3 regions of the Paenibacillus chartarius genome follow, and region 2 is predicted to be linked to each of the others. Evidence: riboswitches for the same ligand, from Rfam matches in the RefSeq annotation. Region 2 holds a riboswitch; each other region holds the start of a gene.
The links. Region 2 has a riboswitch for cyclic di-AMP ahead of ACFFK0_RS24210 (C40 family peptidase). Riboswitches for the same ligand answer to the same signal wherever they lie in the genome.
Positions count from the first base shown of each region.

Region 1: it holds a riboswitch for cyclic di-AMP, as region 2 does, so the genes downstream of both, ACFFK0_RS16770 (3D domain-containing protein) here and ACFFK0_RS24210 (C40 family peptidase) in region 2, are expected to answer to the same signal.
Region 3: it holds a riboswitch for cyclic di-AMP, as region 2 does, so the genes downstream of both, ACFFK0_RS27470 (resuscitation-promoting factor) here and ACFFK0_RS24210 (C40 family peptidase) in region 2, are expected to answer to the same signal.

Region 1 covers NZ_JBHLWN010000068.1:52,481-54,679, forward strand. Annotated here, with positions in the region: gene ACFFK0_RS16765 (anhydro-N-acetylmuramic acid kinase) at 1-690, shown strand, start outside; cyclic di-AMP (ydaO/yuaA leader) riboswitch at 783-973, shown strand; gene ACFFK0_RS16770 (3D domain-containing protein) at 984-1,676, shown strand; gene ACFFK0_RS16775 (polysaccharide deacetylase family protein) at 1,734-2,199, opposite strand, start outside.
Region 2 covers NZ_JBHLWN010000098.1:47,173-49,371, forward strand. Annotated here, with positions in the region: gene ACFFK0_RS24205 (Ig-like domain-containing protein) at 1-864, opposite strand, end outside; cyclic di-AMP (ydaO/yuaA leader) riboswitch at 1,170-1,334, shown strand; gene ACFFK0_RS24210 (C40 family peptidase) at 1,338-1,808, shown strand; gene ACFFK0_RS24215 (carboxypeptidase regulatory-like domain-containing protein) at 1,995-2,199, shown strand, end outside.
Region 3 covers NZ_JBHLWN010000110.1:49,728-51,926, forward strand. Annotated here, with positions in the region: gene ACFFK0_RS27470 (resuscitation-promoting factor) at 1-876, opposite strand, end outside; cyclic di-AMP (ydaO/yuaA leader) riboswitch at 1,195-1,347, opposite strand; gene ACFFK0_RS27475 (ABC transporter ATP-binding protein) at 1,560-2,199, shown strand, end outside.

The DNA.
Region 1 (2,199 bases), on a different contig from region 2:
TATGCCGACTACTTGCTGCTGCGGGATGAGCGCCACGGGCGCATCGCTCAAAATATCGGAGGCATCGGCAACTGCACGGCGATTCCGGCCGGCGGCAAGCCGGAGCAGGTCGTCGCTTTCGATACCGGACCCGGCAATATGATCATCGATCAAGCGGTTTTGGAGCTGAGCGGCGGCCGGCTCGTCTACGACGGGGGAGGTGCTTGGGCGGCTTCGGGCTCAGTCAGGGAGGATTTGCTGGCAGGGCTCATGGCGCACCCGTATTTCGCACTGCCGCCGGTCAAGACGACAGGCCGTGAAATGTTCGGCAAAGCGTTTGCCGCATCGTGGATCGCCGAAGCGAGAGCGGCTGGCGCGGCCGATGCCGATATAGTCGCGACGGCGACGGCGTTCACGGCCCGCTCGATTGCGGACGGCTATCGCCGCTTTATTTTCCCGGACATGGCGGTTCGCGATGTGATCGTATCGGGCGGCGGTGCCCGCAACGATACGCTGCTGCGCATGCTGGCCGGCGAATTGCCGGAGCAGCAGGTGCACCGCTCGGACGCTTTCGGTATAGACAGTGACGCCAAGGAAGCGATTGTATTTGCACTGCTTGGTTGTCATTTCGTGCATGGCGTCCCGAACAATATGCCGTCGGCGACCGGAGCCAGAACGGCAACGGTTATGGGAAAATTGGCCCTTCCTTAAGCACGCTGCTGGATGCCGCTGCACGATTCGCCAGGACGATCCAGAGCGGATGGAAAATTTTGCGGGTTTTCACCCCTTGTTGTCGTATGGTACAGTTTCAGGAGCCGAAACCTCCCCTTCCGGAGAGGTGCGGGGGACGCTTTTCGGCGAACGGAAAAACGCGGCACGCGTGTGTGCGTTGATCGTTCGTCAGGGGTGAATCTCGGTGTCGAAACCCGAGTAGGGACTAACCTTTGGTCCGAACCCGTCAACTAACCTCGTAGGCAATATAATCAAAGGGGTAACTGCATACGATGACTGTGAAGTCAACCGTTCCATGGCGCGCAGGCCTTGTTCTGGGCTTGTCGCTGCTCGGCTTTAGTTTGGCTGCAGGAGGCTCGCCGGCTCACGCCGCAGCGGCCGCGGATCATACTTACGTTGCGCAAGGCGACGATACGTTCTGGCTTATTTCCAAAAAGCTAAACGTGCCGCTTCAGGCGTTGGTGGATGCGAACCCTGATGTTTCGGCAACGAACATATACCCGGGATTAACGATTCGGCTGCCGGAAACATCAGCCTCAGGCACGGTGCATACTGCATCGGCCGAAGCGCCGGCGGAAGCGGCAACCCTCATGCGGGCAGCGTCCACAGAGCCGACCGTTACCGCTGCAAGCGGCGAGGTCTTGGCGTACAGCAAGACGATCTCGGCCGTTGCGAGCGCTTATTCGGACAGTCCGAGTGAAAACGGGGCGTGGGGGGCTGTCGACTACTTCGGCAAACCGCTCGCTCTCGGTACGATCGCGGTAGATCCGAGCGTCATTCCGCTCGGCACAAAGGTGTATGTAACCGGCTATACGTTTAGCGGCCTCCCGACCGGAATAGTCGCCACGGCATCGGATATGGGCGGCGCGATTAAAGGAAACCGGATCGACATGTTCATTCCCCGCTCCGTCGGCAACGCTTGGAGCTTCGGTCTGCAAAACGTGACGATCTACGTACTGAAATAAGAAAAGCTTTGAGCCCCCGGACTCCGTCGATTGACGGGAACGGGGGCTTTTGCATGGTTATTTGGCCTTCGAAACATGCAGCAGCTCAGGTACCGTAACAAAGCGGTATCCTTGCTGTTTCAGCGATTGAATGACACCGGGCAGAGCCTGTACCGTACCCGACAAATCTTGTCCTTGCCCGCCTCCGCAGTGCTGCAAAATAATCGAGCCGCTCCGCGCCGCAGCCAATATATTGCTGCTCACCTGATCCGCCTTCAAGCTTTTCCAATCGAGCGAGTCTACGTTCCAGTTCACAATCAGGAACTGATGCTCGCCGGCCCAGCGCACCTGGTCTTCGTTGACCGCGCCGTATGGCGGCCGGAACAGACGCGGCTCGTAGCCGGCCAGCTCTTTCAGAATCGATTGGGTCGATTCAATCTGCTTCTCGAAATTGGCCGTTGACAGCTTGGGCATCACCGCGTGGCTGTAGGAATGGTTGCCGATGCTGTGGCCTTCGCGTACCATGCGCGACACCAGCTCGGGG
Region 2 (2,199 bases):
CACTGTGCCGGTGTCGGAAACGACATCCGTATCGCTGCTTGACCACGTAATGCTCGTTGTGCCTTGGGCCGAGGGCAGGCCTATATCGGACACGACGTGCTCCTTGTCGGCATTCGACCTGTAATCGATGTCCAGTGCCGTCTTGTCCGAAGCCAGCACCGACGCGTCGGACATCGCTATCCCATAGGTAACTACATTACCGTCGCCGAAATAACTCCCATCAAATTCGTTCATATATGCCCATCCGTCCGTGCCGTCGGTGCCATAAACTTTTACCATCAAGTCATCTTTCTTGACTTCAACACTGGTAGGTATGGAGACGTCATTCAGGGGTGCATCGTCCCTTACCTTCAGCTTCACCTTCAGCAGCTCGATGGCACCGCCGGCCGTCAGACTCGATTCGAACATTTCGCCGTTCTCGGCTTGAATTTCGAAAACCAGGTTTCCTTCGGTAGGCCCTCCCTGGTTGACGACAATCGGCGGGCTAACCGTCTTGTTTACGCTATTAAACACACTGCCGTTAGGCACGTAGGAGCCTGGGGCCGTGTATTCGTAACGATTTAAATTGTCGTTTCGCGTTGCGAAAGATTCGCCCTCAAACACCCGATTATCAAAGGAAATAATGAACCGCATCTGAACGATATTCTCTTGATTGTCGAACGCATCCAAATGATCGGCTTTTACGCTAAGCACGACCTCGTCTCCCTGTTTGACCGACGTGCTGCCGTTAGCCTCGACCCCTATCGTCATCGGGCTCGAAGTGGGGTCCGCCTTGACGGTCCTTGCTCCGCAAAAAGCGGACAATACCAGAACAACGGCCAATAGAGCGGATGTGAACCGCTGCGTTGCCTTTCTACATTGCATAACTCTACCTCCTGATGTCTGAAATGATATGCATTGATCCACACCATTCGGCAATAATCTACATTTACCCTTTGGATTTCGACATAAACTTGAAAATCCATCAAACCATCGTATACAATTGCCGTCGCTGTCAGCCCAGCCTATACCAACGGCATAGGGAAATGATTTTTCCCACACCCATTCGACGCACTTTCCAAGCGCCCTTTTCACCGACTATGGGAACCTTGCAATTTTTTTTCGAATATATAAGTTTTATAGGAGGAATATTGTGGTTTTTGACGAATACGTAGTCTGGACAAAAAATAACCCAATAATTGCCGAATTTCCGCGGTCCGCGGAAAACGGGGGAACCAGTCTTCACGGGTGAATTGATTTCGCGACTGAGTCTATGACTCAGGCTCGTAGGGATCATAGGGCATACCTTCGACCGAACCCTCCAGCTAACCTCGTAGGCAGTGGAAGGAGCTCCTCAATTGAAGAAGGCTGTCGTTTTACTGCTCAGTTTCGTTGTGCTGTTCACGTTCCAGGTCGGTAGCGCTTCCGCAGAAACCCCGATGAACAAAACGATCGCGGGTCTGATGGGGACACCGTACAAGTGGGCCGGTACAACCACCAGCGGCTTCGATTGCTCCGGGTTTACCGCATATGTCTTCAACCAGTTCGGCATTGAGCTGCCTCACAACTCTGCGGCTCAGAACGAAGAAGGCTACTGGGTATCCCAAGACGATCTGCGCGCAGGTGACCTCGTATTCTTCAACACCAGCGGCAAGGGCATTTCGCATGTAGGCATCTATGTAGGGGACGGTTACTTCGTTCACTCCGCTACCGATAAGGGCGTCATCAAGACAGCTCTTAGCGATTCCTACTATAAGAAGCGGTATGTCTCCGCACGACGCGTGCTGTGGGACGAGCTTTACACCCAGCTGACGACAGATGTACAGTAAGATTGAGAAGCTTCTCTAGCAAACGATTGCCCCGAATGGCCTTGGCGTGAGCCGATGCATCGGGGCTTTCTTTTATTTCCAGCTTTTAACACATAGGTCTAAGGCATTAGTTGTAGAGCGATTGCTGTCGATGTGCTATGATCGAAATAGTTGAATTTTCCTAGATGTCAGGGGGTATCGATCATATTGCGCAAGTTGAAATTGCTGTTAAGCGCTTGTCTGCTGACGACCGCTATTCCGGTGTCGGCACTGGCATCCGTGAACCTGGACCCCGGACATGACGGAGTACATATAGACGATATAGTCAAAGCGATTCATAGCGGTTCCTCGGACCTTGACCTCAACCGGGACAACGTCATCGATGCGGCCGATTTTCAAATGCTGATGACTC
Region 3 (2,199 bases), on a different contig from region 2:
TTCCGTTACTGTAGTACCCGTGTATGTCTTGCCGTAGCCCGGACTGTCGGTGTCTTTCCCGGTCGAGGCGACGCCCGCCGAGTAAGCGGTCAGCGACACGTTGTTCAACACTTGCTTGTAATTAAACGTCTTGCCGCTCTTCGAGACGGCATCGACATCCGGCGAGCTCGCCGACAGCACCGTTACCGGCGCCTTCGTGCCAACCGCCACGACCTTGTTCACTTTCTCCTGGGCGACTTCCAGGTTGACGACATTCTCGGCAACAAGGACGCCATCCTCATATACCTTCTCCATCGTCTTGGTCAGTACGCCTTCCTTGCCTTCCTGCACAACCTTCTCTTTACCCTTGAGGATCGTAGAATCATTCTTCTTCTCCGTTTCGAAAGCGATCGCTTCGTTCACTTCCGCAATCTCTTTCTTCACGCGAATGACCTGCACCGACGCATCCTCGCTGATGCCGGTTTCCAGCGGCGGAACGACTTTATCCAGCTCGCCGAGCGCAATATTCAATTCCTGTAATGCACTTTGTACCGTCTTGCCTGTGGTGAATACAGTTTTCGTCTCTCCGTCAGCAGTCAATCGGATCGGTTTCGCATGGTCGATCGTGATCTTCATGCCGTCCGTCAGCTTTGCGCCGAGGTCGGCGGATACGCGATCGTGCGCTCCGATCGTAATGGCTTGTTCATCCAGTAGGCGTTGCAGGACAAATGCTCGAGTTTTCACCTGTTGTTCCTGTCCATTCACTACTACGGATACGCTCTTGGTAGCCGTACCGTACAACAACACCAAAAACATGAAAGTAATCGCGCATGACAGTAAGGATAATGTCATAGTTAGACGCAAGTTTTCATGCTTCCATCGCAATGCGAAGGTCATGCTGGATGATCGCTTTACATGGGTTTCCGCGCTTGGAAAAGTTCCCACTTCTTCGGTCCTCCTTCAAAGCCCCGCCGTCGAGTGTTACGCATGATCAAAATGACGTGACTAAGGTTTAATGGTTAATGCGTTCTGTCTGACCATCGATATCGTGTGAGCGGCAAATCACCTCCCATGATACGATTGTACGAGCAGCGCCCTCCCATGATGCCAAAGTGCTTGAAGACAACAAAAAAAGGCCGCCAGAGAAGAGGACGTCTTCCCCGTGGTCTTTAGTTAATTGTCAATAATGGAAGTTGACAATAAGACACGACAAAGGTTACCTCTCTAAACACGCTTACGAGGTTAGCTGACGGATTCGGACGCTAGAGTCGCCCTACCTCGGACTTGCGTAACTAAGCCCTTGGATTCACCCCGAAACAACAACCCGGTTCCCCCGTTTTCCTTGCGGAAATTAAGCGATTGGTAAATTGGTATTTTTTTAAGTTATTATGAAAGTAGTTTACGTCCGATTAAAGCAACTGTAAAGCTAACCGCAATACCAAAATCGGCTTAATTGCGGCGTTTTTCCCAACAAAAGTTCACTTTATCGCTTAATTCCTACGTTTCTCGTCCGTATACATTCATTTTTGTGAATTGGGTTACAAAGGCGGAGGAAATTAGGCAAAAAAAGGAGCATATCCATGATCCCGATCCTACAAATCGACCGGCTTTACGGCGGATATTTGCCCGCGAAGCCGGTCCTGCAAGATTTGCAGATCACCGTCCAGCCCGGCGAAATGGTCGGCTTGCTCGGTCTGAACGGAGCCGGCAAGAGCACGACGATCAAGCACATCCTCGGCCTCCTGCTGCCGCAGAAGGGCGAAGTCCGCGTCGCCGGCCGGACGCTGCAGGAAGATCCGCTCGGTTACCGCGCCGCCTTCGCTTACGTGCCCGAAACGCCGGAGCTCTACGATGAATTGACGGTCCGCGAGCACCTGGAGCTGACGGCCATGGCTTACGGCTTGACCGGCGAGCAGCTGCATTCGCGGATGGAGCGCCTGCTGACCGAGTTCAACATGACGGACAAGCTGGGCAGCCTCCCGATCCAGCTCTCCAAAGGAATGAAGCAGAAGGTCATGATCATGAATGCGTTCCTGGTCGAGCCTGCCTTATATGTAATCGACGAGCCCTTCCTCGGGCTCGATCCGCTCGCCATGCGTTCCCTGCTTGAGCTTATGGTGGAGCGCAAGCGCCGTGGAGCCAGCCTGCTCATTTCCTCTCATATTCTGTCGACGATCGAGCCTTACTGCGACAAATTTGTCGTACTTCAGCGCGGTCGAA